Roseateles amylovorans: one gene and its partner. The protein of the gene in region 1 interacts with the protein of each later gene in a pairwise test. Links are inferred from orthologs where the notes say so. Each region holds a gene or a part of one and is shown in the gene's direction. Other genes may lie near its edges. The genes, in order: acpP and ybgC.

The links.
Region 2: the proteins of acpP (region 1) and ybgC interact in binary tests that used the Escherichia coli proteins (3 or more experiments, as listed by UniProt). The link is inferred for Roseateles amylovorans from one-to-one orthologs.

The regions. Positions count from the first base shown.
Region 1 is NZ_CP104562.2:5,277,255-5,289,786, reverse strand. Bases 1,019-3,785 are described here. They hold acpP (acyl carrier protein), read left to right. Parts: upstream 1,019-2,165; coding sequence 2,166-2,405; downstream 2,406-3,785. Other genes in these bases: N4261_RS21865 (hypothetical protein), read left to right, coding at 3,748-3,785; fabF (beta-ketoacyl-ACP synthase II), read left to right, coding at 2,457-3,704; fabG (3-oxoacyl-ACP reductase FabG), read left to right, coding at 1,164-1,901; fabD (ACP S-malonyltransferase), read left to right, coding at 1,019-1,153. In the rest of the region: N4261_RS21890 (beta-ketoacyl-ACP synthase III), read left to right, coding at 1-54; more of fabD, read left to right, coding at 212-1,018; more of N4261_RS21865, read left to right, coding at 3,786-4,377; N4261_RS21860 (DegQ family serine endoprotease), read left to right, coding at 4,440-5,957; lepA (translation elongation factor 4), read left to right, coding at 6,505-8,313; lepB (signal peptidase I), read left to right, coding at 8,310-9,290; N4261_RS21845 (DUF4845 domain-containing protein), read left to right, coding at 9,379-9,738; rnc (ribonuclease III), read left to right, coding at 9,747-10,454; GTPase Era, read left to right, coding at 10,750-11,667; DNA repair protein RecO, read left to right, coding at 11,779-12,532. UniProt on the Escherichia coli protein: Carrier of the growing fatty acid chain in fatty acid biosynthesis.
Region 2 is NZ_CP104562.2:2,494,744-2,512,026, reverse strand. The notes cover bases 7,262-9,994. They hold ybgC (tol-pal system-associated acyl-CoA thioesterase), read left to right. Parts: upstream 7,262-8,295; coding sequence 8,296-8,694; downstream 8,695-9,994. Other genes in these bases: tolR (protein TolR), read left to right, coding at 9,643-9,994; tolQ (protein TolQ), read left to right, coding at 8,926-9,618; N4261_RS10640 (pyridoxal phosphate-dependent aminotransferase), read left to right, coding at 7,262-8,236. Also shown: N4261_RS10680 (type IV pilin protein), read left to right, coding at 1-457; N4261_RS10675 (PilW family protein), read left to right, coding at 614-1,396; N4261_RS10670 (hypothetical protein), read left to right, coding at 1,393-2,544; N4261_RS10665 (type IV pilus modification PilV family protein), read left to right, coding at 2,763-3,272; bifunctional diaminohydroxyphosphoribosylaminopyrimidine deaminase/5-amino-6-(5-phosphoribosylamino)uracil reductase RibD, read left to right, coding at 3,283-4,449; ribBA (bifunctional 3,4-dihydroxy-2-butanone-4-phosphate synthase/GTP cyclohydrolase II), read left to right, coding at 4,604-5,698; ribH (6,7-dimethyl-8-ribityllumazine synthase), read left to right, coding at 5,714-6,178; transcription antitermination factor NusB, read left to right, coding at 6,175-6,702; more of N4261_RS10640, read left to right, coding at 7,037-7,261; more of tolR, read left to right, coding at 9,995-10,080; cell envelope integrity protein TolA, read left to right, coding at 10,118-11,014; N4261_RS10615 (DoxX family protein), read right to left, coding at 11,214-11,765; N4261_RS10610 (hypothetical protein), read right to left, coding at 11,840-12,802; N4261_RS10605 (MbnB/TglH/ChrH family RiPP precursor modification enzyme), read right to left, coding at 12,799-13,806; N4261_RS10600 (BufA1 family periplasmic bufferin-type metallophore), read right to left, coding at 13,803-14,090; N4261_RS10595 (sigma-70 family RNA polymerase sigma factor), read left to right, coding at 14,278-14,892; and 2 more genes.

The DNA.
Region 1 (12,532 bases):
CTGGAAGGTGTCGGCGGCGGTTTCACCTGGGGCGCCGTGCTGCTGGATTTCTGATCGCCTGACCGAAGTGGCCCGACAGTCGGCGCACATCGCCGTCGTCGCGGCGCCATCCTCGTCTTTGTAGGCGCCTCTCCTGGCTGCGTCTGATCGCGCAGGGAGCGGGTGCCGTCTCAACGGATCCTGATCCTGACCCCGTTTCAGTTCGAACATCATGAGCAAGAGCTTTGCATTCGTCTTTCCCGGCCAAGGGTCGCAATCGGTGGGCATGCTGGACGCCTGGGGAGATCATCCCGAGGTGGTGGGCACGCTGGCTGAAGCCTCGGCCGCGCTGGGCGAGGACGTGGGTGCGCTGATCAAGCAAGGTCCGAAGGAACAGCTCGACCTGACCACGAACACGCAACCGGTCATGTTGACGGCCGGCATCGCCTGCTATCGCGCCTGGATCGCCGAGACCGGCCTGGTGCCCGCGGTCGCCGCCGGACATTCGCTGGGTGAGTACACGGCGCTGGTGGCCTCGGGGGCGCTCAGCCTGACCGATGCGCTGCCGCTGGTGCGCTTGCGTGCCCAGGCGATGCAGGAGGCCGTGCCGGTGGGTGTCGGCGCGATGTCCGCCATCCTGGGCCTGGAGGCCGCGGTGGTGCGTGAGGTCTGCGCTCAGGTGGCTGTGGCCAGCGGCGAAGTGGTCGAAGCCGTCAATTTCAACGATCCCAGGCAGACCGTCATCGCGGGCAGCAAGGCGGGCGTGGAGCAGGCGATGGAGGCCCTCAAGGCCGCGGGCGCCAAGCGCGCGCTGCCGCTGCCGGTCTCCGCGCCGTTCCATTCCAGTCTGATGAAGCCCGCAGCCGAGCGCCTGCGCGAGAAGCTGGCGACTGTCGATTTCAAGGTGCCGGCCTTCCCGGTCATCAACAACATCGACGTGGCCATCACTGAGGGTGCCGATGCACTGCGCGATGCGCTGTATCGCCAGGCCTTCGGCCCGGTACGCTGGGTTGAAGTGGTGCAGGCGATCAAGGCCCGCGGCCTGACGACGGTCATCGAATGCGGTCCTGGCAAGGTGCTCGCGGGCATGGCCAAGCGCATTGACGGCGAGATCGTCAGCACCACGGTGTTCGATCCGGCCTCGCTGGCTGATGCCAAGACCCTGTTGAGCTGAGGAATTCGAGATGAGTGAGAACAAGCAAGTCGCTTTGGTGACCGGCGCCAGTCGCGGCATCGGTCGTGCCATCGCCCTGACGCTGGCCCAGAAGGGCTTCGTCGTGATCGGCACGGCGACCAGTGAAGCGGGTGCCCAGGCGATCACCGAGGTGCTGCAGCCGCACGGTGGCCGCGGCGCAGTGGTGAATGTCAACGACGGCGCGGCCGTGGAGGCCCTGATCGATGCGATCGTCAAGCAGGACGGCGGCCTTCAGGTGCTGGTCAACAATGCCGGCATCACGCGCGACATGCTGTCGATGCGGATGAAGGACGAGGACTGGGATGCGGTGCTGGACACCAATCTCAAGGCGGTGTTCCGTGCCAGCCGCGCGGTGATGCGGACGATGATGAAGCAGCGCTACGGCCGCATCATCAGCATCACGTCGGTGGTGGGCGCATCCGGCAATGCCGGTCAGGCCAACTATGCGGCCGCCAAGGCTGGTGTGGCAGGCATGACGCGTGCCCTGGCTCGTGAGCTGGGCAGCCGCTCGATCACCGTGAACTGTGTGGCCCCCGGTTTCATCGCCACCGACATGACGGAAGTCCTGCCCGAGGCCCAGAAGACCGCGCTGCTGGCGCAGATTCCGCTGGGTCGACTCGGTGATCCGGCCGAGATCGCGCATGCGGTGGCCTTCCTGGCGTCGCCTGAGGCCGGCTACATCACCGGCACCGAGTTGCATGTCAATGGCGGCATGTTCATGAGTTGATCGTTCTCGCCCGGTGCGGTGGCAGCGCAGACGGCCGCCACCGACTGATCGAGAAAGATGCGGACCCTGTAGTACCTCATCGTGGCGCGTTCGCCTTGCGGCGGACATGCCCACCGGATTCACCCGGCCGGTGTAGGGCTGATAGAGTGCGAGCGCGTTCAGGTTCCCCGCAGGAACATGGCGTCTCGGGACGCGCGAACTAGAGGCGCCGCTCTAAGGCCTTAGAATCCCGGGTTGTTCTAGCAATCCCCTCCTGGAGGAGTCATGAGCGATATCGAAGCACGTGTCAAGAAAATCATCGCCGAGCAACTCGGCGTGCCCGAAGCCGATGTGACCAATGAGAAGGCCTTCGTGGCCGACCTGGGCGCCGATTCTCTGGACACCGTGGAACTGGTGATGGCCCTCGAAGACGAGTTCGGCATCGAAATCCCGGACGAAGAAGCCGAAAAGATCACCACCGTCCAGCTGGCGATCGACTACGCGGTCAAGCACCAGAAGGCCTGATCGGCCTGTCTGACGCTGTCAGTTCCCGCAGTACCACTTCAATCATTGAGCATGAGCCGTCGTCGCGTCGTCGTCACCGGTCTTGGCCTGATCAGTCCCGTGGGTAACACGGTTGAGCAGGGCTGGGCCAACATCGTGGCCGGTCAATCCGGCATTGACACCATCACCCGATTCGATGCCAGCAACCTGGCATGCCATTTCGCGGGTGAGGTGAAGGGCTTCAAGGTGGATGACTACATCCCCGCCAAAGAAGCGCGACACATGGACACCTTCATCCATTACGGATTGGCGGCGTCCCTGCAGGCGGTGCGTGACTCCGGACTGCCCACCGGCGATGCGCTCAGCCCGGAGCTGGCCGAGCGCATCGGCGTGCTGGTCGGTTCCGGCATCGGCGGCCTGCCCATGATTGAAGAGACCCATGCGGAGCTGACCGCCCGCGGGCCGCGTCGGATCTCTCCGTTCTTCGTGCCGGCCTCGATCATCAACATGATCTCCGGCCATGTCTCGATCCAGTGCGGCTTCAAGGGCCCGAACCTGGCCATCGTGACGGCATGCACCACCGGTCTGCACAGCATTGGCCAAGCCAGCCGCATGATCGAAGCCGGTGATGCGGATGTGATGGTGGCCGGCGGCTCCGAGTCCACGGTCTCGCCGCTGGGCGTCGGCGGTTTCGCCGCAGCCCGTGCGCTGTCCACCCGCAATGACGATCCCAAGACCGCCTCCCGTCCCTGGGACAAGGATCGCGACGGTTTTGTCCTGGGCGAGGGCGCCGGCGTGCTGGTGCTCGAAGAATACGAACACGCCAAGAAGCGCGGCGCGAAGATCTATGCCGAGCTGGTCGGCTTCGGCATGAGCGCCGACGCCTTCCACATGACCGCTCCGGACGTGGATGGCCCGACCCGTTCCATGCGCAACGCGCTGCGCAACGCGGGTCTCAATCCCGATCAGATCCAGTACATGAACGCCCACGGCACCTCGACGCCGCTGGGTGATGCCAACGAGACCAATGCCATCAAGCAGGCCTTCGGCGACTACGCCAAGAACGGCCTGGTGGTCTCGTCGACCAAGTCCATGACGGGCCACCTGCTTGGTGGTGCCGGTGGCATTGAATCGGTGTTCACCGTCATGGCGCTGCATCAGCAGATCGCGCCGCCGACGATCAACATCTTCAACCAAGATCCCGCCTGCGATCTGGACTACTGCGCCAACGAGGCGCGGAAGATGCCGATCGAGTACGCCGCGAAGAACAACTTCGGTTTCGGCGGCACGAATGGCACGCTGATCTTCAAGCGGGTCTGATCGGGCTGTCCCCGGTTGCGACGCCTGCACTGCGCGTTCGACCATGACCGACGACCCGTCCGCTCGAGCCACCGCCTCAGGTGGCGCCGAGGGCCGCGACGGGTCGACCGATCTCCATGCATTGATCTCACGCCGGGCTGTGTCCCGGCGTTTTTCATGCGCGCCTGAACACCGCTGGCGCCGCCTGGTGATCGGCCTGGTGGGTTTCAGCGCTGGCACCGCCGCGCTGGCGTTGCTTCAGCATCTCCTGCCGATGACCGGTGCCCTCGGTGCGAGTGTGCTGATCGGACTTGCTGCCGTCATCGCCGCCCGGTGTCGTCTACAGAGCCGCGCTCAGATCCTGCGCTGGGATGGCGTGCAATGGTGGTGGCAGCAGGATGCGCCGCTGGGCGCAACTGCCGATACTGATGTCGCTGCCACTCACGATGGTGACGCCCTCGTTGACGCCCCGGTCGGCGCCCATGCGCAACCCGCGGCAGGCTCGCGGCTTGCCAATCAGGCCATCGTGCCGGTGGTGCCGATCGTGCTGGTGGACGTCGAACATTGGATGCTGCTTCGCCTCACCCCGGTCGAGGCGTCCTGGCGATTCTGGCGCCATCGTCATCTGGCCGTGTCCCGCCGAAGCGCGGGTGCGGCCTGGCCGTTACTCCGCATTCACCTCTTCATGGCATGAGCTTGGCGATTTCCGTGCATGATGTGAGCCCTGTTTTCCTGCTATTCCCGACACGAGTGTCCATGCCCCACACCCTCCGCCGACTCGTCCTGGCGCTTGGCAGCGTCGCAGCTTTGAGCGCACCGTTGCTGGCCGCCGCTCAGAACCCGCCGGCCGCGCCGGCCGCTCCAGTCACGCCAGCTGTGTCGGCGGCGCCGGTGCCTGAACTGGCCCGCGCCTTGCCGGACTTCAGTGCCCTGGTGGAACTGGCGGGACCGGCGGTGGTGAACATCCGCACCTCGGAACGCATCAAGCCCGGCGCCAATGCGCAGCTCGATGAGCAGATGCGCGAGTTCCTGCGCCGGTTCGGCATCCCGGTGCCGCCGCAGCGCAAGGGCAATCCGGCGCCGTCGCCTTCCCCCGCACCCGACGATGACGACGGCGACGACGAGTCGCCGCAGCGCCGCGGTCTGGGATCAGGCTTCGTGATCGGTGCGGATGGCTATGTGATGACCAATGCGCATGTCGTCGACGAGGCCGACGAGGTGATGGTCACCCTGACAGACAAGCGCGAGTTCAAGGCCAAGGTCGTCGGACTGGACCGTCGCACCGATGTCGCGGTCCTGAAGATCGAGGCCACCGGCCTGCCGATGCTGCGCATGGGCGATGTGACCCGGCTCAAGGTCGGCGAGTGGGTGATGGCGATCGGCTCGCCGTTCGGCTTCGACAACACGGTGACGGCCGGCATCGTCAGCGCCAAGGCACGTGACACCGGCGACCTGCTGCCGCTGATCCAGACCGATGTGGCCATCAATCCCGGCAACTCGGGTGGCCCGTTGCTGAACCTGCGTGGCGAGGTGGTGGGCATCAACTCGCAGATCTACAGCCAGTCCGGCGGCTTCATGGGCATTTCGTTCGCGATTCCCATCGACGAAGCCATGCGGGTGGCGGATCAGCTGCGCAGCAACGGGCGTGTGACCCGCGGCATGCTGGGCGTCTATCCCGATGACCTGAGCAAGGAAGTCGCGGAAGCGATCGGCCTGGGCAAGGCCCAGGGTGCGCTGGTGACCCGCATCACGGCGGGCGGGCCGGGGGAGAAGGCCGGGCTCGAGCTCGGTGACGTCATCACCCGGTTCGATGGCAAGACCGTCGAGAAGGCGGTGGACCTTCGTCGTCTGGCAGCCGGCACCGCGCCCGGCAGCAAGGTCAAGCTGCAGGTCTTCCGTCGCGGCGCCACCAAGGAGCTGACGGCGACCCTGGAAGCGCTGCCGGATGACCGCGCCGCCGCCACGCCGGAACCGGAAGCGCCAGCCACCGGCGGCGCGCAGGCCTGGGGTCTGGCGGTGAGTGAGCTGACCGATGCGCAGCGCAAGGAGCTCAAGCTCCCCGGCGGCCTCAAGATCGAGTCGGTGGATGGTCCTGCCGCACGCGCCGGATTGCGTCCTGGCGACCTGATCCTCTCGGTCAACAACACCGAGATCAAGACGCTGAAGCAGTTCCAGGCGCTGCTGGCCAAGGTCGAGAAGGGCAAGCCGCTGCAGATGCTCGTCCGCCGTGCCGACGCGGTGACCTACGTCCTGCTGAAGCCCGGTAAGGGCTGACGCGACCCCGGCAGGCGGGCCGCTGGCCTCAACCTACCGACGGGCTGGGGCTTTCCACGATGCGGAAAGCCACCGCCTGGAGCGGGTCATCCGTCCCCTCTATGCGTCGGTTGGTGCTCGCTAACGCCTGTGACCAATGACAAGGATTCATGCTTCGCTCCGCTACAATCGCACCGCCTCTGGCTGCGTTTGTAGCGATCTTGACGGTGAATCCTGGCTCCCTCCTGATGGGTCGGCGCCATCCACAGGATGTCCTCAGCTTTTTGTGGATAACCTGTGGATGAAGTTCCTGTTGGCGAAGGGCAACGCCCGCGAAGCTCGCATCCATGCGGTTTCCAGGGCAGGCCTTTTGGCTACAATGAAAGCCCAACAAGCAGTTGCCATAAGTTTTGTTGGAAGGCGCGTCACCGTTTCGACGTGCCTTTTTTTTATGTCCAGCGCGCTCCCCGCCAGGGGGCGCATCGCCGTGCACAGGGACCCCGACATCGCCGTTCAAATCGCGGCTGGGTCGATGTAGCCTTCAGCCCTGCGGCCCCCGACTGAGTCCATGAACCACATCCGCAATTTCTCCATCATTGCCCACATCGATCACGGCAAGAGCACGCTCGCTGACCGGATCATCCAACGCTGCGGGGGACTGTCGGACCGCGAGATGGAAGCGCAGGTGCTGGACTCGATGGACATCGAGCGCGAACGCGGCATCACCATCAAGGCCCAGACCGCCGCCCTGCAATACAAGGCGCGGGACGGCCAGATCTACAACCTCAACCTCATCGACACCCCCGGACACGTCGACTTCTCTTATGAAGTCAGCCGGTCCTTGTCCGCTTGTGAAGGCGCGCTGCTGGTGGTGGACGCCAGCCAGGGCGTTGAGGCGCAGACCGTTGCCAACTGCTATACCGCGCTGGAGCTGGGCGTGGAGGTCGTGCCGGTCCTGAACAAGATGGACCTGCCGCAGGCCAACCCGGAAGGTGCCAAGGAGGAGATCGAAGACGTCATCGGCATCGACGCTGCCGACGCGATCCCGTGCTCGGCCAAGACTGGCATGGGCGTGGACGACATCCTCGAGGCGGTGATCGCCCGCATGCCGCCGCCCAAGGGCGTGGTCGAGGCCCCGCTGCGCGCCATGATCATCGACTCCTGGTTCGACAACTATGTCGGCGTTGTGATGCTGGTGCGGGTGGTCGACGGCACGCTCAAGAAGAACGAGCGCATCCGCATGATGGCGACCAACGCCATCTATCCGGCCGAGCACCTGGGTGTGTTCACCCCCAAATCCGAGAACCGCGACCAACTGAACGCGGGCGAGGTCGGCTTTATCATCGCCGGCATCAAGGAACTGGCAGCGGCCAAGGTGGGTGACACCATCACCCTGGAAAAGAAGCTGCCGAACAACCTGGGCCCGGCGGCCGAGGCGCTGCCCGGCTTCAAGGAAATCCAGCCCCAGGTCTTCGCCGGTCTCTATCCGACCGAGGCCAGCGAATACGACCAGCTCCGCGATGCGCTGGAGAAGCTCAAGCTCAACGACGCCTCGCTGCGCTTCGAGCCGGAAGTGTCCCAGGCGCTGGGCTTCGGCTTCCGCTGCGGTTTCCTGGGCCTGCTGCACATGGAGATCGTGCAGGAGCGGCTGGAGCGTGAATTCGACCAGGACCTGATCACCACCGCCCCGAGCGTGGTGTACGAGGTGCAACTCGGTGACGGCGAAGTGATCGAGGTGGAAAACCCGTCCAAGATGCCCGAGCAGAGCAAGATCGGCGAGATCCGTGAGCCGATCGTCACCGTCCACCTGTACATGCCGCAAGAGTATGTCGGCCCGGTGATGACGCTGGCCAACCAGAAGCGCGGCGTGCAGCTCAACATGGCCTATCACGGCCGTCAGGTCATGCTGACCTACGAGATTCCGCTGGCCGAGATCGTGCTGGACTTCTTCGACAAGCTGAAATCGGTGTCCCGCGGCTATGCGTCGATGGACTACGAATTCAAGGAATACCGCGCGTCCGACGTCGTCAAGGTCGACATGCTGATCAACGGCGACCGCATCGATGCGCTCTCGCTGATCGTGCACCGGTCGCAATCGCAATACCGCGGACGCCAGGTGGCGGCCAAGATGCGGGAGATCATCCCGCGCCAGATGTACGACGTGGCGATCCAGGCCGCGATCGGCGCCAACATCATCTCGCGGGAGAACATCAAGGCCCTGCGCAAGAACGTGCTGGCAAAATGCTACGGCGGTGACATCAGTCGCAAACGCAAGCTGCTCGAAAAGCAGAAGGCGGGCAAGAAGCGCATGAAACAAATCGGTTCGGTGGAGGTGCCTCAAGAAGCCTTCCTGGCCATCCTACAAGTCGAAGAATGAAAGCGATGAGTGCACTGACCGGGCTGCTGTATGCCGCCCTGATCGCCTACCTGGGCGGCTGGTACACCGGCTACTGGAACGGCAATTTCTCGCTCCTGCTGCTGATCCTGACCACGGTCACGCTCGGCTACTGGGTGGCCGAACGGTTCCACTTCCAGCCCGCGCGCCGCCGCGCGGCGGCGCGCCTGACGGAGGCCGACACCCAACGTCGCGCCTCGTTGGCGGCCCAGGGCATCGACCGGGTGGACGGAGACGTCGAAGGTGCCCGACAGGAAGTCCTGCGTCAGCCCTGGTGGCTGGACTGGACCGCCGGCCTGTTCCCGGTGATCCTGATCGTCTTCCTGCTGCGGTCCTTCCTGTTCGAGCCGTTCAAGATCCCGTCCGGCTCGATGGTCCCGACGCTGCTCATCGGCGACCTGATCCTGGTCAACAAGTTTCACTACGGCGTCCGCCTGCCGGTGATCAACAAGAAGATCATCAGCAACCATGACGTCCAGCGTGGCGACGTGGTGGTGTTCCGCTACCCACAGAACCCCAGCATCGACTACATCAAGCGCGCTGTCGGCTTGCCGGGCGACGAGATCCGCTACAGCAACCAGCGCCTGTATGTGAACGGCAAGGAAATCGAGACCCAGTCCCTGGGCGATTTCTTCGACGAGGATCCGAATTCGATGCGCTTCCGCCCCCGCTTCACCGAGAAGCTCGGCCCGGTGGAGCATGAGATCCTGGTCGACCCCGCACCGCGCGAGGCCATCCGCAAGATCTACGACTTCCCGTATTCGGACCAATGCACCTACACGCTGGACGGCGTGACCTGCAAGGTGCCGGCCGGCCATTACTTCATGATGGGCGACAACCGCGACAACTCGCAGGATTCCCGCTACTGGGGTTTCGTGCCGGACGAGAACATCGTCGGCCGAGCCTTCGTCGTGTGGATGAATTTCGGCAACATCAAGCGTGTCGGCAGCATCCGCTGAGGATGGCCGTCGGCTGACGTCTCAAGCACCTTCATCGATCAACAGTCCCGATCAGTCGATCACCAACAAGGACAGGGAGAAACTCGCAATGCGCAGCGCTCGCAACCATCAACGTGGCATCAGTCTGCTGGGCCTGCTGTTCTGGGCCGTGATCCTCGGCTTCCTGGCGATCGTGGGCATGCGTGTCACGCCGACGGTGATGGAGTACTACACCATCCAGCAGGCGATCAACCGCATCGCCAAGAGCGGCCCCAGCACCGTGGCGGAAGCGCGTTCGGCATTCAGCCGGACCAAGGACGTCGAGTTCTCGATCGTCAGCATCCAGCCGCAGGATCTGGTCATCACCAAAAATGAAGAAAAGGTGAAGATCAGCTTTGCTTATGACAAGGAAGTCTCCCTGTTCGGCCCGGTCTCGCTGCTGATCAAGTACAAAGGCGAGTCCAACTGACACCCAACATGAACCCGCAAGCGCTCGATGCACTTCAGCAACGTCTGGGCTACCGCTTCTCGCAAGCGGCGCTGCTTCAGCGCGCGCTGACGCACCGCAGCTTCGGTCAGCAGCACAACGAGCGCCTCGAGTTCCTCGGCGACGCGGTGCTGAACCTGACCGTCTCGACGCTGCTGTTCGACCGCTTCATGGGCTCTGACGAGGGTGATCTCACCCGCATCCGCGCTCATCTGGTACGCGAGGACAGCCTGCACAAGCTGGCGCTTCAACTGCAGATGCCCGAGGCGCTGCGGATGAGCGAAGGCGAGGCCCGCGGTGGCGGCGCTCAGCGTCCGTCCATCCTGGCCGACGCGCTGGAAGCGGTGATCGGCGCTGCATTTCTCGACGGCGGCTACGACGCCGCCCGCACCATCGTGCAACGGCTGCTGGGCGACCTGATCGCCGGCAGCGGCATCGACAACTGGGCCAAGGACGCCAAGACCGCCCTGCAGGAATGGCTGCAGGCGCGTCGGCTGCCGGTGCCGGCCTACCGCATTGTTGAAACTCGCGGTCAGGCGCACGCCCAGACATTTACCGTCGAATGCCAGGTCGCATCATTGAACCTGGCCAAGAATGGCGACGGCCGCTCCCGACGCATCGCGGAGCAGGAAGCGGCGCGGCAGGTCCTTGACGAGCTGCTCGCCGGCGACAAGCCCGGGACCGGCTTGCGCGACTGATAAGGCAATTCCCATGAATGCAAAAAAACGCGGCGGCTCATCTTCGGATGCGGCTGCAGCTCAACAACTCCCGTCTGATGGCGTGACCGATGAGACGCCCCAGGCGTCTGCGGGCGCTGCAGCCGTTCAAGAGGGCGATGTCGACCACGACGACCTGCAGCCGGTTCAACGGGCCCAAGGCGATGAGTCCGACGACGACACTGCTGAGGTGGAAGGCGAGGATGACGGCGATGACGGCGATGACGTCGACGACCACGGCGACGGGGAGGACGCCCTCGATGACGACGCTTCCGCCGTGCGCGGCGGTGTCGGTGCGCCCCCGGTCTTCGACGGCGATACCCGCTGCGGCCTGATCGCGATCGTCGGGCGGCCCAACGTCGGCAAGTCGACGCTGCTGAATGCGCTGGTGGGCCAGAAGGTGTCCATCACCTCGCGCAAGGCGCAGACCACGCGGCACCGCATCACCGGCGTGCGCACGGTGGACGAGACCCAGTTCGTGTTCGTCGACACCCCGGGCTTCCAGACCCGTCACAGCTCGGCGCTGAACCGCAACCTGAACCGCACGGTGCAGGGCGTGCTGGCCGATGTGGACCTGGTGCTGTTCGTCGTCGAGGCGGGCCGCTTCGGCCTGGATGACGCCAAGGTGCTGTCGCTGCTGCCGCAGGACAAGCCGGTGGTGCTCATCGCCAACAAGCTGGATGCGGTCAATCGCCGTGCCGAGCTGATGCCGTGGCTCAAGAGCATGCAGGAGCGTCGCAATTTCAGCGAATTCGTGCCGCTGTCGGCGCAGAAGAATTCGGACGTCCAGCGGCTGTTCCAGATCCTCAAGCCCTACCTGCCCGAGCAGGAATGGTTCTACGACCAGGAAGCGCTGACCGACCGCAGCGAGAAGTTCCTGGCCAGCGAGATGATCCGCGAGAAGCTCTTCCGGCTGACCGGTGATGAGTTGCCGTATGCCGCCACCGTCGTCATCGACCGCTGGGAAGAAGAGGGCAACCTGCGCCGCATCGCCGCCACCATCGTCGTGGAGCGTGAGGCCCAGAAGGGCATGATCATCGGCCAGGGCGGTGAACGCCTGAAGCGGATCGGCTCCGAAGCCCGCCAGGAGCTGGAAACGCTGATGGACGCCAAGGTCTTCCTTGAGCTGTGGGTGAAGGTCCGCTCCGGCTGGGCGGATTCGGAAGAGCATCTGCGGTCCTACGGCTACGAATGAAGCCCAAGGGGATGCCGCGCCCGGTGGACGCGGCCCTCCGCGCTTCTCCGTTTCCGTGTTCGTGTCCGTTTCGGTTGATCTTGGGACGAGGGATGATTCCGTTGAGAGGCCATGGCCACACGCGCTAAGCCGCCTGCGACCCAGGCGGCTTTTGTCCTTCATCACTACGACTGGAGCGAGACCAGCCTCGTGCTGGATCTGTTCACCCGCGATCAGGGCCGGCTGTCGGTGGTCGCCAAAGGGGCGAAGCGGCCGTACTCCCAGCTGCGTTCGGTGCTGCTGCCGTTCCTGCGGCTGCAGGTCACGCTGAGCAAGCCGTCGAAAATGAATGAGGACGGTGCCGCCGAGGTCCAGACCCTGCGCGGCGCGGAATGGGTCGGCGGGCAGACGCTGCCCGGCGGGGCTGCGCTGTTCAGTGGCTATTACGTCAACGAGCTGCTGCTGAAGTTCCTGCCGCGTCAGGATGCGCAACCCGCGCTCTTCGACACCTACGCCGAGCTGCTCCCGCAGCTCAATGCGGTGGACACCGCTCAGGCCGCGCTCCGTGCCTTCGAACTGCGGCTGTTGTCCGAATGCGGTCTGCTGCCCGATCTCAGCGTGCTGGCCACCACACAAGCGCCCCTGGAGCCGGAGCGTCCCTACATGATTTCGGCCGAGTCCGGCGTGATCGTGCCCAACCATGACGCGCCCCAACTTCAGGGTCAGGCGCTGATCCAGTTGCAGGCCGCCCTGATGCACGGCAGCTCGGCGGCCTTGCAACAGGCCTGCGAAGCGGCGGGCGCTTCGATGAAGCCGCTGCTACGTGGTCTGCTTCACTATCATCTGGGGCATCGTCCGCTGCGCACGCGCCAGGTCTTGCTGGACG
Region 2 (17,283 bases), 2.8 Mb from region 1 along the record:
TGCTGCGCGCGCCCACCGCCGGCAACCGTCAAGGCTGACCGCTCACCGCGGCCTCACCCTGATCGAGTTGCTGGTTGCCTTGCTGCTCGTCGGCGTCCTGCTGTCGATCGCGCTGCCCAGCTATCGACAGCATGTGCTGAAGGCCTTCCGCGCCGAGGCGATCCAGGCCCTCAGCCAGCTCCAGGTCACCCAGGAGCGCTTTCGCAGCCGCCATCCGCGCTACGCGTCGACCCTGGAGGAGCTGTCCGCGCCATCGCTGACGCCCCAGGCGCGGTACCGGCTTCAGCTGGTGGAGGCTTCTGCGTCGGGATTCATCCTGGAAGCCCTCGCCCTCGGCGACCAGGTGAAAGACCGCCATTGCCAACGGCTGCGACTTCGACTGGAACAGGGCGAGTCCCGCCGCCAAGCCTTCGATGCCGAGGGCAACGATCGCTCGGACCATTGCTGGCCCGTCTGAGCCACCCGGGATGAGCCACCCGGGATGAGCAACGCCTCAAACCAGACAGGAATCCCCATGAACGACTGCAGCCACGCTGACGCTCTCGCCAAACATCCATCGCGCCGCAGAACCGCACGGAGCGAGCCACGCCGGCGCACGGTCGCCCGAACCCAGATGAGCGGCTTCAGCCTGGTCGAGTTGATGGTCGGCCTCACCGTGGGCTTGATCGTGCTGGCCGGCGCCACCGCCTGGTCCGGCATTCAACTCGGTGAACACCACAAGATGGTGATCGAGTTGCAGATGCAGCAGGAACTGCGCGCCGTGGCCGACATGATCCAACGTGATCTGCGGCGGGCGGGCGGACATGGCCGACCGCAGGATCTGGTGTGGTCACCCGAGCGCCCCACACCCCCCGCCAACCTGCAGACCGCCATCGACCTCACTGATCCCGACCAGCGGCTCAGCTACAGCTTTTCCCGCGACGACGCGTCCGGCGCTGAGCCGGGCCCCTCCCCGGGCCCCGGCGGCGGCGCATCGGGCGGCACGTCGAACGGTACGTCGTCGCACCCGGTTGCGCCACTGCCGCCCATCGCGCCCTTGCCACCCAAGGGCAACGAGCTCTCGGGGCTGCGATGGATCGACGGACGCCTGGACCAACTCACCGGATCCCGCTTCCAGCCGCTGACCGATCCCGCCTTGATGCGCGTGGACCGTTTCCGCGCCGATCTGATCATCAGCCCCTTCACCGCCGATCCGACAACCTCGGCGCCGGCCGTGGGCGTCGGCAGCCGTCCACCCTCAGCACCAGGCAGCTCATCGCCCTGCCGCGGATCGCTGGAGGTCCGGAGCGTCCGACTTCGACTGGTGGCCCAAGCGAGCCACGACGCCACGGTGCGACACCAGATCGACCTGCTGACCCGCCTGCGCAACGACCACCTCACGGAAAGCTGCCCATGACGCCACGCCCACCTCCCGAACGCGGCATGGCCACCTTGTTGCTGTGCGTGCTCCTGCTGTTCGTCCTCTCCCTGGCAGCGGTCTGGGCAGGGCGACATCTCACCGTCGCACAGCGCGTGGCCGGCAATGACCTCCGGGCCGCCTTGGCGGCGGAAGCTGCTGAAGCGGGTCTTGCATGGGCCACCGCGATGCTCAACACCGGCCGCATCGACGGGCAATGTCGGCCTGCGTTTCAGGCGCCGATGCCGTCCGGTCCATCCTCAGCAGCCGGCGGCGCCGAGTCGTTGCCGGACCTCCGGGATTTCCGCGCCCGGGCGCTGCGCATCGATGGAGACCACTTCCATCGCGCACGCCCGGCCGGTTCGCCACCAGCCGCCGCCTGCGTCAACACCGGCCCGCAGCGCTGGGAATGCCGGTGCGACAGCGCCGAACCGCTGCCGGGCGATACGGACCCGAGCATTACCGCGACCGCGCCCTCCTTCCGGCCCATGTTCAGCATCCGCTTCGCCGACGCCGGCCCGCCCGGACAGCTTCGGCTCGTGGCTCGCGGCTGCAGCGACCGCGGCATCGCCTGTGAGGACCCGGGATCGGACGATCACGGTCTGCTTGGCCCGATGGGTTGGGCCGAGCACTCGCAGCATCTGGCGCTGCTGAGCGCGTTGCGGCGCCCGCCCCAGTCCTCGGTGGAATCCGGCGCCGGCGCCTTCCAGCGGGTGTTTGGCTATCCCGCAGGACGCTATCGCCAGCAGCCCGCCGTCAGCCGCCTGCGCTGCGCCGGCGATTGCTCCGCCGATCTGCAGTTGGCCCTGTCGCGCGGCCGCCGCCTCTTGTGGGTGGAGGGCGACCTGTCGCTGCATGAGCCGCTGCCGGCCTCCTCCATCGACGCCCCGCTGGTGCTCCTGGTGGACGGCCAGCTCGACATCTGGGCGGCCATGCATCTCACCGGCCTGCTCTACGCGAGGAACGGCATCGCCTGGCATCCCCCAGCCGGCACCCTGTCCACCCTGCACGGCGCGATGGTGACCGACGCGGACTGGGCAGTCGCCGACTCGGTCAACCTGCAGCACGATCCGGAAGTGCTCCAGCGCATCAGCCGACAGATGGGCAGCTACCTTCCCGTGCCCGGCGGATGGACGCCCGTGCAATGACAGCGACCCGATCCATCCGGCCCAGTGCGCGGCCCGCATGCCGGCCCGCCTGCCGGTGCTCATGCCGGTCCTCATGTCAGTCCTCATGTCCGCCCGCAAGCCGCCCCCCATCCAGGCCTTCAATCCGGCACGCCAACCGGTCCACCGCGCGCCCCCTGAACCGGCCCCAACCATCGCGTAAGCCAACCGGCGAGATCGCCAAGGGATGCAAGGCTGGCTTGGATCGCCCCAGCTGTCGCATCACGCAATCTGGGATCGCCCTGCTGGAAGCGTTGATCGCCATCGCGCTGATGGCGATCGGTGTCGCCGGTTTGGCCGCATGGCAATTCCACCTGCGCTTGGCCACCGATGAGGTCCGCCACCAATACGAATCCTTGCAGCTCGCCCGGCAGGAGCTCGAACGACTGCGCTCGCCGCGGGCGGATGTCAGCAGCCTGCCGCTGCGATGGGAGGGGCCGTCCGCCATCATCGAGCTGCATGCCAAGAGCCAGCCGCTCATGAGCATCCTTCCCTCGACGGCCGCTGGCGGTGGCGGTGGCGGTGGCGGCGGCAGCCATGGTCCGGCCCCGGTCGACTCCGCGCTTGCAGATCCCCTGCCCGTGCGCGCCGTCCGGATCGACGCGCAGTGGCGCGACCGTGCCGGCCAAGCCCAGAACCTGTCACTCGAGACCTTGATCCTTGACCACGACCCCGGCCTGACCCTGTGGCTGCTGCGGGCAGACGGCTAGACTGCGCGCCATGCATGCGTCCCCCCCCTTCACCAGCCTGCCACGCCCTGACGATGAGCCCTGGCTGCAACAGGCCTTGGCCCTCGCGGAACAGGCGATCGGCCTGACCGATCCGAATCCGCGCGTCGGCTGCGTGATCGTCAGCACCGATGGCCGACTGCTCGGCCAGGGCCATACCCAAGCCGCGGGTCAGGCCCACGCCGAAGTCATGGCCTTGCGCGATGCCCAAGAACAAGGCGCAGATGTTCGCGGTGCCACGGCTTACGTCACGCTGGAACCCTGTGCCCATCACGGCCGCACCCCGCCCTGCTGTGATGCCCTGATCGCGGCAGGCATCGCCCGGGTGGTCAGCGCACTGGGCGACCCCAATCCGCTGGTCGCCGGCCAGGGCCTCGCGCGGCTGCATGCCGCCGGTGTCCGCGCCGAGCTGCTGCCGGTGGCGCATCCCTTGGCCGTGGCGGCAAGTGAGCTCAACCTGGGTTTCCTGTCCAGGATGCAACGGGGCCGGCCGTTCGTGCGCATGAAGGTCGCCGCCTCGCTGGACGGTCGCACCGCGCTCGCCAACGGCGTCAGCAAATGGATCACCGGCCCGGCGGCTCGCCGTGACGGCCATGCGTGGCGCCGGCGCGCCGGTGCGGTGTTGACCGGCATCGGCACCGCCCGCGAGGACGATCCCCGGATGGATGTCCGCGAGGTCCAGACCGCCAGGCAGCCGCAGCGGGTACTGATCGACTCCCGTCTGGAGCTCTCACCCCAGGCCCGGCTCCTGCAGCCGCCGGGCCAGTTGCTGATCTATCACGCCCTGCCCGATCCCGGCCCGAGGGGCGCCATCCTGGCCGCGCACGGCGCCGAACTGGTGGCCACGCCCGGCGCCGATGACAAGCCCGGCAAGGTCGACCTGGCGGTGGCCATTCGCGACCTGGGACAGCGCGGCATCAACGAACTGCACATCGAAGCCGGCTACAAGCTCAACGGCTCGCTGCTGCGCGCCGGCCTGGTCGATGAATTGCTGCTTTACGTGGCCCCGCTGCTGATGGGCGACGGACGCGGCATGGTGGATCTCGGTGCGCTGACCGCCCTGGAAGCCGCCCCCCGCTTCACGCTGCTGGACAGCACGGTGCTGGAGGGCGATCTGCGGCTGCGCCTGCGGCCCGCCGGCAGCAGCCCGCCTCTCTAGTCGCGAGGTCCACACAGCCTCAGCGCTCATCACCCCACCGAATTCAGCCGGGCCTGTCTGCCATCGAACCCATCAAGCGCAGAGTCCCGGCCCAGTGACTCCGCCCTAATCCCCGCAGCCCTTGCCCGGCCCCTACCCGCCTACAATCCCGCCCATGCCTATTTCTCCGATTCCTGAGCTGGTCGCCGAACTGGCGGCCGGCCGCATGGTCATCCTGGTCGACGAAGAAGACCGCGAGAACGAGGGTGACCTCGTCCTGGCCGCGGACCACGTCACCCCTGAAGCCATCAACTTCATGGCCAAGTACGGCCGTGGCCTGATCTGCCTGACGCTCACCCGCGACCGCTGCGAGCAACTGCAGCTGCCGCCGATGGCCACGCGCAACGGCACCAAGCACGGCACCGCCTTCACCGTCTCGATCGAAGCGGCCACCGGCGTGACCACTGGCATTTCCGCCGCCGACCGTGCCCGCACCGTCCAGGCCGCCGTCGCCAAGGGCGCCGTGCCGACCGACCTGGTCCAGCCGGGCCATATCTTCCCGCTGCAAGCCCAGGACGGCGGCGTGCTGATGCGCGCCGGCCATACCGAAGCCGGCTGCGACCTGTCGCGCATGGCCGGCCTGTCGCCCGCCGGCGTGATCTGCGAGATCATGAACGACGACGGCACCATGGCCCGTCTGCCCGATCTGGAAGTCTTCGCCGAGCAGCACGGCCTGAAGATCGGCACGATTGCCGACCTGATCGAGTACCGCAGCCGCAACGAATCGATCGTCCAGCGCATCGCCCAGCGTCCGCTGGAGACCCGCCAGGGCGCCTTCGACTGCCATGTCTTCCGCGACCGCACCGGCAATGTGCACATGGCGCTGGTGCTGGGTCAATGGACACCGGACAGCGAAGTGCTGGTCCGCGTGCATGAGCCGTTCTCCGCGCTGGACCTGCTCGAAGCCGGCCGCTGCGGTCACTCATGGCCCCTGCCTGAGGCCCTAGCGGCCCTCCAGCGTGAGGGTCGAGGCGTGGCGGTGCTGCTGAACTGCGGCGAGGAATCCGATGCCCTGCTCGACCGGCTCAAGGGCCATGACGAGGCCGACAAGCGTCCGACCATGGACCTGCGCACCTACGGCGTTGGTGCCCAGATCCTGCGCGAACTCGGCGTGCAGAAGATGAAGCTGCTCGGCAGCCCCCGCCGCATGCCCAGCATGACCGGCTTCGGGCTCGAGGTGACCGGCTTCGAAGCCGCCCAGAACTGCTGAACCGGCGAGGACCGCATGCAAGGATCTGACAAAGGCCAGACGGCCCCCCTGAACGGTCGCGGACTGCGTATCGGCATCGTCCAGGCCCGTTTCAACGACACCCTCACCGGCGCGCTGGCCAAGGCTTGCCTGGCCGAGCTGGCACGCCTTGGCGTGTCGAGCGACGACATCCGCCATGTGACGGTGCCAGGCGCCCTGGAAGTGCCGGTGGCGCTGCAGGCGATGGCCAAGAGCCAACGCTTCGACGCACTGGTGGCGCTCGGCTGCATCATTCGCGGCGAAACCTACCATTTCGAATTGGTGGCCAATGAGAGCGGCGCCGGTGTGACCCGGCTGTCCCTCGACCACGGTGTGCCCATTGCCAATGCCATCCTGACCGTGGAAAACGACGCCCAAGCCTGGGCCCGCGCCGACGAAAAAGGCCGCGACGCCGGAACGGTCGCCGTGGAAATGGCGCTGCTGCTGAAAGAACTCAAGTGACGACCAAGGACACCCCCCACGACAACGGCGGCCCAGCCGCCGGCAAGCCGGCCACCTCTGCGGGTGCCAAACCGGGTGACAAACGCGCGCCGGTCAAGTCGGCGCGCCGCCGCGCCCGCGAGCATGCCCTGCAAGGCATCTATCAATGGCTGCTGACCGGTGACGAGCTCGCTGTGATCGATGCCCACACCCGTGAGCAGGAAGGCTTCGAAAAGAGTGACCGCAACCTCTACGACAAGGTGTTCTACGGCGCCGTCGAGGATGCCGCCGATCTGGACGCGGTGCTGGCCCGCCATGCGGACCGGAAGACCACCGAGCTGTCGCCCATCGAGCATGCGATCCTGATGATCGGCGCGTTCGAGCTCAAGCACAGCATCGACGTGCCCTACAAGGTCGCGATCAACGAGGCCGTGGAACTGGCCAAGTCCTTCGGCGGGACTGACGGCCACAAGTACGTCAATGGCGTGCTGGACCGCGCCGCGGCGGACCTGCGTCCGGTCGAGGTCAAAGCCGCTCGCGGCTGAAGATTTGATCGGACAGGGCCAGCCTTGCTTGACCGGATCAGCAGGATTGACCGGATGAGCCGGATTGGCCGGATTGACCCGCTCGACCGGCTGGACCCGTTTCACCGGCTTGACCCGCTCGGCACGGATCGGCATCGTTGGCGGGGTTGAACCGGCCTGACCTGGCCGGAAGCGGGCCGGAAGCGAGCCGGTTCAGCAATCCGGTTCAGCAATCCGGTTGATGCAGCCGATCCATCCAGCCGATTCCGAGCCGACACCGGACCCCCGCGCGGACCACCGCCACATTCGTCACGACCCCAGCCAGTCCCACATGTTGGCCAAGAAGGAGACCTCGATGAAGCTCGCCGCCCGCCTGCAGGAAATCGAACCCTTCTATGTCATGGAATGCGCCAAGCGGGCCGATGAGATCGCCCGTTCGGCGGTGTGTGACCCGGCCCGTGGCGGCCGGCACATGATCTACCTGAACATCGGCGAGCCCGATTTCGGCGCCAGCGCGGCGGTGCGGGAGGCCGCGGCGCGTTTCACCGCCGCCGGGCGCGTGCCCTACACCCAGGCCACCGGCCTGATTGCGTTGCGCCAGCGTCTGTCCGACTGGTATCGCAACACGCAGAACCTGCCGATCGATCCGTCCCGCATCGTCATCACCGCCGGGGCCTCGGCTGCGTTGCAGTTGGCTTGCCTGGCCCTGTTCGAAGCCGGTGATGAGGTCCTGATGCCGGACCCGAGCTATCCCTGCAATCGCCACTTCGTCGCGGCGGTGGACGCCACACCGCGCCTGTTGCCCTCCAGCGCCGAGCAGCGCTTCCAGCTGTCGCTGGATCAGTTGCAGGCGCACTGGACCGCCCACAGCCGCGCGGTGCTGCTGGCCTCGCCCAGCAACCCCACCGGCACCTCGATCGCACCGGACGAACTCGCCCGCATCCATGCCTTCGTGCGGGAACGCGGCGGCGTGACCCTCGTCGACGAGATCTACCAGGCCATCAGCTACGACGACCGCTATCGGCGCAGCGCACTGGCGCTGGGCGACGACGTCATCTCCATCAACAGCTTTTCCAAATACTTCGGCATGACCGGCTGGCGGCTGGGCTGGCTGGTGCTGCCGCCGTCGATGATGTCGGCGGTCGAGAAGCTGGCGCAGAACCTCTACATCTGTCCCTCGACCATTGCTCAGCAAGCGGCCCTGGCCTGCTTCGAGCCCGAGTCGCTGGCCGAATACGAACGTCGTCGCCATGAGCTGCGCCAACGTCGCGACATGGTGGTCCCGGCGCTGCAAGCGATGGGCCTGCCGGTGCCGGTCGTGCCCGACGGCGCCTTCTATGTCTGGGCCGATGCGTCGGCGTCAGGCACCGGACTGTCGAGCTGGGACCTCTGCATGGACCTGATGCAGCAGGCGCAGGTGGCGCTGACCCCGGGGCGTGACTTCGGTCCGGCCTTCGGCGAACGCTTCCTGAGACTGTCCTTCTCCAGCAGCACCGAGGATCTGCGAGACGCGCTGGCGCGCATCCGGGTGCGGCTGGACCAGCTGCGCCATTGACCCGCAAGGCCCGCATGCCCAGCACCGCCCTCGCCCCGTTGTCCTCGCTCACTGGCACGCTGCCCGCGTTCCAGCATGAGCTGCGCGTCTATTGGGAGGACACCGATGCCGGTGGCGTCGTGTTCTATGCCAACTACCTGAAGTTCATGGAACGTGCCCGCACCGAATGGCTGCGCGGCCTGGGCTTCGAGCAGGAAGCCATGCGGCGTGACGAAGGCCTGATCTTCGTCGTCAGCGACACCGCCTTGCGCTACCTGGCACCCGCGCGCCTGGATGACTGGCTGCGCGTCACCGTCCATCCCACCGACATCGGTCGGGCCAGCCTGACCATCGACCAGCAGGTCTGGCGGGGTGAGCTGCTGTTGACCGAAGGGCGCATCCGCATCGGCTGCGTGGATGCGGGCAGCCTCAAGCCCACCCGGATCCCGGCACGTATCCTGCAGGCCTTGCAGGCCTGACCACCTGGCCCAGCGCCGGCACACAAATGCACCGCGGAAACATCGCAGAAGCACAACCGACGCCCATGGGGGCGGCACTTGACCCATACTCGCCCCCGCGCGCGGCAAAGCCCACGGCCAAGGCTGCAGCACCGACAGCCGGGAGCATCCGTTGCCCTGCGCTTGGCGCTGTCCTGAAATCCCTGTGAATCCCGCCCGATCCTGTCTGATCCTGTAGATCACCTTGAATCCATGAACCAAGACCTCTCCATCATCTCCCTGATCGCGCATGCCAGCCTGACGGTGCAGCTCGTGATCGCCGCTTTGTTGCTGGTCTCGCTGGCCAGTTGGAGCGTGATCTTCAGCAAGCTGATCGCGCTGGGCCGCATCAAGGCACGCAACGAGTCCTTCGAGCATGAGTTCTGGTCCGGCAAGAACCTCAACGACCTGTTCAACAGCGTCTCCAACCGCACCGACGGCGCGCCGCTGGAACGCATCTTCGCCTCCGGCATGCGGGAGTTCCTGAAGCTGCGCGAGAAGCGGGTCACCGAACCCAACGGCCTGCTGGACGGCGCCCGCCGCGCCATGCGCGCCAGCTATCAGCGCGAGCTCGATGCGATGGAATCGCATCTCTCGTTCCTGGCCTCGGTCGGTTCGGTGTCGCCCTATGTCGGGCTGTTCGGCACCATCTGGGGCATCATGCATGCCTTCGTCGGCCTGTCCAACCTGACCCAGGTCACCCTGGCCACGGTGGCGCCTGGCATCGCCGAAGCCCTGGTGGCGACGGCCATCGGCCTGTTCGCGGCGATTCCGGCGGTGCTGGCCTACAACCGCTTTGCCCGCCAGATCGACCGCAATGCCATCACGCTGGAGACCTTCATCGAAGAGTTCTCCAACATCCTTCAGCGCAACGCCGGCCAACCCGCGCCGGCTGCGGCCCGCTGATCGACCGCCACGGAGAGCGACGCCATGGCCGCCCTATCTTCCCGCAGCGGTTCGCGCCGCCGCACCATGAACGAGATCAACATGGTGCCCTTCATCGACGTGATGCTGGTGCTGCTGATCATCTTCATGGTCAGCGCCCCGCTGATCACCACCGGCGTGGTGGACCTGCCCAGCGTGGGCCAAAGCCGCCAGCAGCCCACCCATGTGATCCAGGTGATCGTCGGCAAGGACGAGACGCTCAAGCTCAAGCTCGACGGTGAACAGGATCCGCAACCGGTGCCGCTCAAGGCACTGGCCGCGCGGGTCAAGGATGCGCAGGCCGGCGATGCCAACACGCCGGTGGTCATTTCCGCCGACCGCAACGTCAAGTACGAAGCGGTGGTCAAGGCCATGGATGTGCTGCAGCGTGCCGGCATCCAGCGGGTCGGGCTGTCGGTGAAGAACGGTGCGGCAGACAACTGACCGATGTCGACAAGCACCCTGCGATGAACATCCTGCGATGAGCACCCTGGTCTCCCGATTCCATCCCGATCGCGACCCGCTTCGCCCGCCGCCCGCCCCGGGGCTGGGGCGTGGCTTCGGCTTTGCGGTCGTGGCCCACATCCTGTTGGTGGGCGCGTTGAGCTTTGGCGTCAACTGGCGCTCGGCCCCCACGCCGGCGCTGGAGGCGGAACTCTGGTCCGCCATCCCCCAGGCCGCCGCCCCCAAGGAACAACTTCCGCCGGAAACACCGGTCGAACCCAAGCCCAAGCCCGAGCCGCCGAAGCCGCAGGAGCCCACCCGCGAAGAGATCCAGGCCCAGCGCGACGCGGAGATCGCCATCGCCAAGGCCAAGGAGCGCAAGCAGCGCGAGGATCAGGAACTGCGCGACGCCGAAGAGAAAAAGCGCAAGCTCGAGCAGCAGAAGAAGGACGAGGCCGACAAGAAGGAACGCGACCGCAAGGACGCCGAGCGCAAGCAGGACCAGGCCAAGAAGGACGACGCGGCCAAGCAGGAGAAAGCCAAGCGCGACGCCGATGCCCTGCGCGAGAAACAGCGCCAGGAAAACCTGCAGCGCATCGCCGGCATGGCCGGTGCCACCGGGGCGCCCAATGCCACCGGATCGGCGCTGAAGAGTTCCGGCCCATCGGCCAACTATGCCGGCCGCATCAAGGCGCGGGTCCGTCCGAACATCGTCTACAACGATCCGGGCGGTGCCAGCAACCCGGAAGCGGAAGTGGAAGTGCGCGCGGCACCGGACGGCACCATCGTCTCCCGCAAGATCGTCAAGTCCAGCGGCCTGGAGGACTTCGACAACGCGGTCCTGCGCGCGCTGGACAAGACCGAGGTGCTGCCGCGGGACACCGACGGCACCGTGCCCCGGGTGATGATCATCACCTTCCGGCCGCGGGAGTAATGCCCCGACTCCGAGGGCAGGATCCGGAGCGAGCTTCGCGGCTCGCCCCGGTCCCGATCAGAAGAGATGTCGGGGCTCGCCGCCAAGCCGCCAAGCCGCCAAGCCGCCAAGCCGCCAAGCCGCTATCAGGCAGCAGGCAGCAAGCAAATGATGAAGGCGCAGATCTGAGGGCGACGGTCCGCGTGACGACCTCCGTGCTTCAACGGCCCGAACGGCCCTTCTCGCAGCGCAAGTGCGACGCGACCACCGCGTCCAACGACAGTCGTCCCGGCCCATACAGCGCCAGCCCCAACAGCAGCCCGCCCCAGAGCTGATGCTGCACCAGTGCGGCCGGCGCGATGTCAGACAAGCTCAGCACCGCCATCAGGTTGACCACGCTCAGCCCCAAGGCGGCGAAGCGTCCCCCCAAGCCCAGCACCAGCAGTACCGGCAGCACCAGCTCCCCCCCGGTCCCCATCCAGGCGGCCAGTTCAGGGGGCAGGAGCGGCACGTGGTATTCGTCCTCGAACAGGGCCAGGGTGATCTCCCAGTCGCGAATCTTGGTCAGGCCGGAGAGGAAGAAGACATGGGCCACATACAAGCGCGCCGCCAGGGCGCCCAGGGCCTGCGCGCCGTTCACCGTCCATGACGCGGCGCCGCCCAGCAGGCTGGGCTGTTGCAGGCCGGGATCGATGAGGATGCGCAGCCAGGTGGTCCATCCCCTGCCGTCGGCCGAAGCGGCTTTCCGAAGTGCGCCGGTGTTAGTGTTCATGTGAATGTCCTTGGATTGTTTGGGAAGTGGCAAGTAGGGCGACGGCCCACACGCGACGGATCACACGCGACGAATCAGCGATCCGCCTCAAGACGGCGCACGCCGTTCAGCCAGCCGAACTGCAGCGCCTCCACCAGCCAGCCGCTGAAATCGAAGGCCGGATCGGCGCGTTCCAACGCCTGGTGCAGGGTCACGCCCTGCAACATCGCATGCATCCATGTGGCGACCGGCAACGACACCGGCCGGGCACGAGCCCGCCAGCCGTCCGGCCAGACCACCACCGACTGGTCCGCCGGCGCAGCGCCCGCTGCAGCGGGCGGCAGGTCGAGCCACTCGGACAGCTCACGCACCTCGCTGAGGGCGCGTGCCGACGCTTCTCTCAAAACCACACACTGCAGACCGGGCACCAGCCGCAGTTGCAACTGCGCCGGATCCACCGACGCCATCAAGGCCAGGGACTCGGCATTGAAGGCTCGCGCTTGAGCGGCGCGCTCGCAGACGTGCATCGCCCATTCCAGGCGGGCGAGATCGGTCCACGACGGTGGCGAGCCCTGCGTGGATTCCGCAGCAGCCAGCGCGTCCACCAGGGTCTCGCCCCATTCGCCCAGATCGGCGTCGACCGGACCCTGTCGGCGCCAGCAGGACCAGGCCAGCGCGACGAATCCGCCCGGCTGCTCGGCCTCCATCTGCTCCCGCAAGCGGGGATAGACCGCCGACAGCGTTCGGTCCGCCAGCACGCACCCGTTGAGCCGGTACGCCGTCAAGCCACGGGGCAGACCGCCGCGCACGCCAGGCAAAGCCACTAGGCCGGGCGGCGCCCACCGTAGCGGGTCCTCGTCCGGCGCCACGCGCAGCGCCTCGACAAAGCGACGCTGCGCGACGTCCAGCGCCGCGCGCTGGGCGGTCATCGTGGTCGCGGCCGTCGTCATCGGCATCGGCATCGTCGTCATCGTCGTCATCACGGCGTCGCCGGTTTCGTCGTCAACACGACCGGGCTCCCGGGGCGCTCGGTCGACGTCTGGCTGCGGCGCGCTCATGCGATCACCTCCCCCGCACCCCACTGCAGCGTCGACTGGGCCCGACGGACTTGCGCCACCTCGTCCAGCAGCACCGACCACGGCGGCACGTCGGTGTCCCATTCGATGAGGGTGGGCCGAGGGCCGAGCCGTCGCAGGGCATGCGCGTAGAGACGCCACACGTCCTTGCACACCCGGCTGCCGTGATCGTCGATCACCAAGCCATCCCGTCGCAGATGTCCGGCCAGATGAATTTCGCCGACGATGCTTGGATCGATCGCATCAACCCAGGCGCATGCGGCGCGCAAGGCATCGGCATCGGCATCGGCATCGGCATCGACATCGACATCGACATCGACATCGACATCGCTTTGAGCATGGCCGCGATTCAATGCGTTGACATACAGATTGTTCAGATCCAGCAACAGGCCGCAGCCCGAACGCTGCGCGAGGCGGTTGAAGAATTCCGGCTCGGGGATGTGATCGTCCGCCCAGGCCACGCAGGCGCTGAGGTTTTCGATCAGCAGCCGGCGGCCCAGCATGTCCTGAGCGATCTGCACCTGCTCGACCAGCAGGTCCAGGCTGACCGCACTGAAGGGCAAGGGCAGCAGGTCCTGCGCATGCAGCACCTGAGCGCCCTGCCCACCCGGCGTCACCCGAGCGAAACACGCATGCTCGGACATCAGCACCGGTCGCACCTGATCAGCCAGCTCACGGATCCGTCGCAGATGGGTGAGGTCCAGCCCGCAGGCGGATCCGAGGCCCAGACCCACGCCATGCAGACTGATCGAATGGCAGGTGGAGGCGTCCAGCAGCATCTGACGAGCAGCGCCGCCCGCAGCGAGAAAGTTCTCGGTGTGGACCTCCAGAAAGTCCACCCCGAGCGACCTCGCCGGGCGTAGCGTCGACAGCGCGCCGCCGGGGCCGGACACGTCGTCCGCGCCAGTCGCCATCACCTCGCGGTAATGGGGCTGGCGCCAGCCGACGCCGACCGCAGTCGGCTTCAGCCTGGCGCCGGTGCTCACTTCTTCATCCGCTGTTGCTTGGCCGCCTCGGCGCTCATGCCGCCGGCGGATTTGCAGGTGCCCTTGGCGACGTACTTCCATTCGTCGGGCGAGGCGTCCATGGTGGACTGTCCGGCGCAGGAATGCGAGCCACTGAGATTGGCGCAATCGTTCTGGCCGGCCTTGGCAATGCCGTAGCACTTCTCCTTGCCCTTGCTTTCATCGGCAGCCGACGCCTGCTGGACCGCGCCCAGGGCGAGTGCGGCGGTGAGTGCGGACATCACGAGGTGGCGGGTAGTGGTCATGGAACGGACTCCTGGTTGGAAAGTTGGGATGACAGGTGGAACTCGCCGCGCCACCCACCCGAGTTCGGGTTCAATCTCAGGCGCCCGCTCAGGGTCAAAAGTGGGTGAGCGAGTGTGGTGCGACATCCGTCTGTCGCAGCAGACCCCGAGTTGCTTACACTGCCGCCAACTATTTTTTCGCCCCCCCATGTCCCCCTCCCAATGGCCCGCCGAGCTGGAGCAACTGCGACCGCAGCTGCTGCGTTACGCCCGGCTACAGATGCGCAACGACGCCTGGGCGGAGGACGCGGTGTCCGAAACCCTGCTCGCGGCACTCGAGAAACCGCGCGACTTCGACGGCCGCTCGCAGTTCAAGACCTGGCTGATCGGCATCCTCAAGCACAAGCTGGTGGACCAGATCCGCCGCAACTGCAAGGAGCTGACCGCCTCCGCCACGGCGGGCCCGGACGACGACGAACCCCTGGAAGACCTGCTGTTCGACGGCGCGGGCCATTGGCGCGAGACGCCGCCGGACTGGGGCCATGATCCTGAAGCCGCGCTGCATCAGGTGGAGTTCATGCAGGTGCTCGAAGCCTGCGTCACGATGCTGCCGCCCCAGCAGGGTCGCGTGTTCATGATGCGCGAATGGCTGGAGCTCGACACCGACGAGATCTGCCGCGAGGCGGGCGTCTCCACCGCCAACATCTGGGTGCTGCTGCACCGCGCGCGCCTGCGTCTGCGCGAATGTCTGCAGCAGCGCTGGTTCATCTCAGCCGGGTCCGGCGCCGAGGCACCGGCGGCCATCTCCCCGTCGCGCGGATAGGACACGCCATGCGAATCCGCAGAACCTGCAAGGAAGTCACCTTCTTGCTGATGCAAGCCCAGGATCAAGGCCCCCTGCCCTGGTGGGAGCGACTCGCCCTGACCCTGCATATGACGGCCTGCGACGCCTGCCCCCGGGTGCGCGAGCAGCTCAACCTGATGCAGCGGGCCACCGCGCGCTGGCGGCACTACAGCGGCGAGGACGACGCTGTCGACGCGCGCGACCGCCCGCGGCAACCTCCCGGCGACCACTCGGACGAACGCTCCGATTGAACCTGGGCGCCAGGCGCCTTCGACGGTCCTGTCGGCCCGGCGCTTTCCACGATCGAGCAAGACCTGGCACCGTGCGTCCACCGCCGGTATCAGGCTGTCCATCGGCTTGGTGATCGGTTGGGCGCTCGACGCAATGATCGGGCTCCCTGTCGGCTCGGTATTCGAATGACACCGCTTTTTACTGTCGCTGGGACCGACCTAAATTTGCTATCAAGTCAGCATTTTCTTGTCATTTAAAACCCGCAACCCGTTGCCGAAACTGAAGTTGTTCCTTCACTTCGATTAGCAACATCATGCATACCCCGCTTCATCAAACCACCCGTGGAGTGCAGGTGGCATCCATCACCCTGACCACCCTCTGCGCGGCCGTTCTGGTCGCCTGCGGCGGCAGCGGTGATGACACCGCACACCTCAGCCGCGCGCAGCAGCAAAGCACGGTGGAAGATCATTCTGGCCACGACCACGATCATGGCAATGCCGCAGACGACGGCGGCGTCGAGGCAGGTGCCGATCAGCCGATCGTCACAGGACCGACCACACCGATCGGCGCGCCCACGATTCGCACCTTCAGCCAGACGCCGCTGGGCGAACTCTCCCCGCCGGTCGACGGCGCCCTGAACATGCTCAGCATCGAGCTGGCTCAGACCCATGTGCTGCCCAATGGCAAGAAGACATGGTCCAACCCCGAGCTGTCCAATGCGCCGACCCTGCGGTTGGTGGACAGCCGGGACACGCTCGCCCTGGTCCGGCTGCCATCGCCTGTCCCGGCCTCGCCGCGACTGGAGATCTGGCGAGACGGCAGACGCGTCCACAGCATGCCGCTGGCGCTCCCCTCCGCATTGCCACCCACCGAGGACGGTCAAGCCCCCTACGCCAACGACCTTTACAGCGCCACCATCCCCCGCAGCGAGATGATGCCTGGCGTGTCGCTCAAGGTCAGCGCCCAGAACAAGCCGGCTGGCAACTCGCTGGCGCTGGATGTCGCGCCGGAGTCATGGCTCAAGGTTCGCGTGCTGCCCGTTTACCTGTGGGGTGCCAACGAGATCAACTCCAAGAAGGTGCTGCCGCAGGCCGCGCAGATCCCGGCTGATCGCCTGTACGAATACAAGGCCATGGTGCCCTGGAATGTCGACGTCGAGCCGCATCCTGCCGTCAAGGTGGAACGCGACACCTATGTCATGGAGCCCTCCGGTGGTCGACCGGCCTTTGTCCAGCGGGCCCACGGCGAGCCTGGCGGCCGAGACGGCCCGGGTGCGGTGATTCGCATCACCCACGAGATCAATGTGGCGAACGGTGAATTCCGGTCGCCGACACTGATCTACAGCCCCATGTCCTACCGCACCGTCGACAACGTCATCACCAACTACACCGGCGGCAAGGCCTTCCAGGGCGGTTGGTGGAGCGCGACCGGACCATTCAGTTTTGACCGCATCTTCCAACATGAAATCGGCCACAACCTGACCATGTCGCACCTGTTCGGCACGACGGGAAACTCACCCTATCCCGAAGCCAGCCTCAAGGGAACGGCATGGGGCTGGGACGCGAGCCGCTCGGCCTTCATTCCGCCGTGGGTGACGCCCTCTGCAGACAACTACAAGAACTGCGCCACGACGCGGGGCCGTCAGTTCGATGAGGCAGGTCGCTGCGTCAAAAACTCGGTGATGGAGAACGGCTACTACGACAAGCCGCGTTCCCGTGGCTTCAACATGTACAGCGACTACGAGATCGCCCTGGGCCAGCGCGAACTCTTGACCAAGACCGTGCAGTTCGAAGGCGCCTACGACGATGAGGGGCATCCGTTCTTCATCCGCTACAACGCGGAAGGCCAGCACTACGAAATGTTCAGCCCGCCCACGATCAACTACGCGTTGGATGGCATTGCGCAGAATCTCCCCCGTCAAGTGGACGTCCCGATCTACGCCGTCTCGATGACCTTCAGCAACACAACGCCCGAGGTCAATCAGTTCGCCGCACCGCTGCGCTACCAAGGCAACATGCTGGGCACGATCGACCCGACGAATGCGCAGGATCGCGCCGCGATCACGCCCACGGGCCAGGGCATCTATCGCAACTTCTGCCGGAGTCAGGGCTGTGACTTCACGCTGCGCATGACCTACGA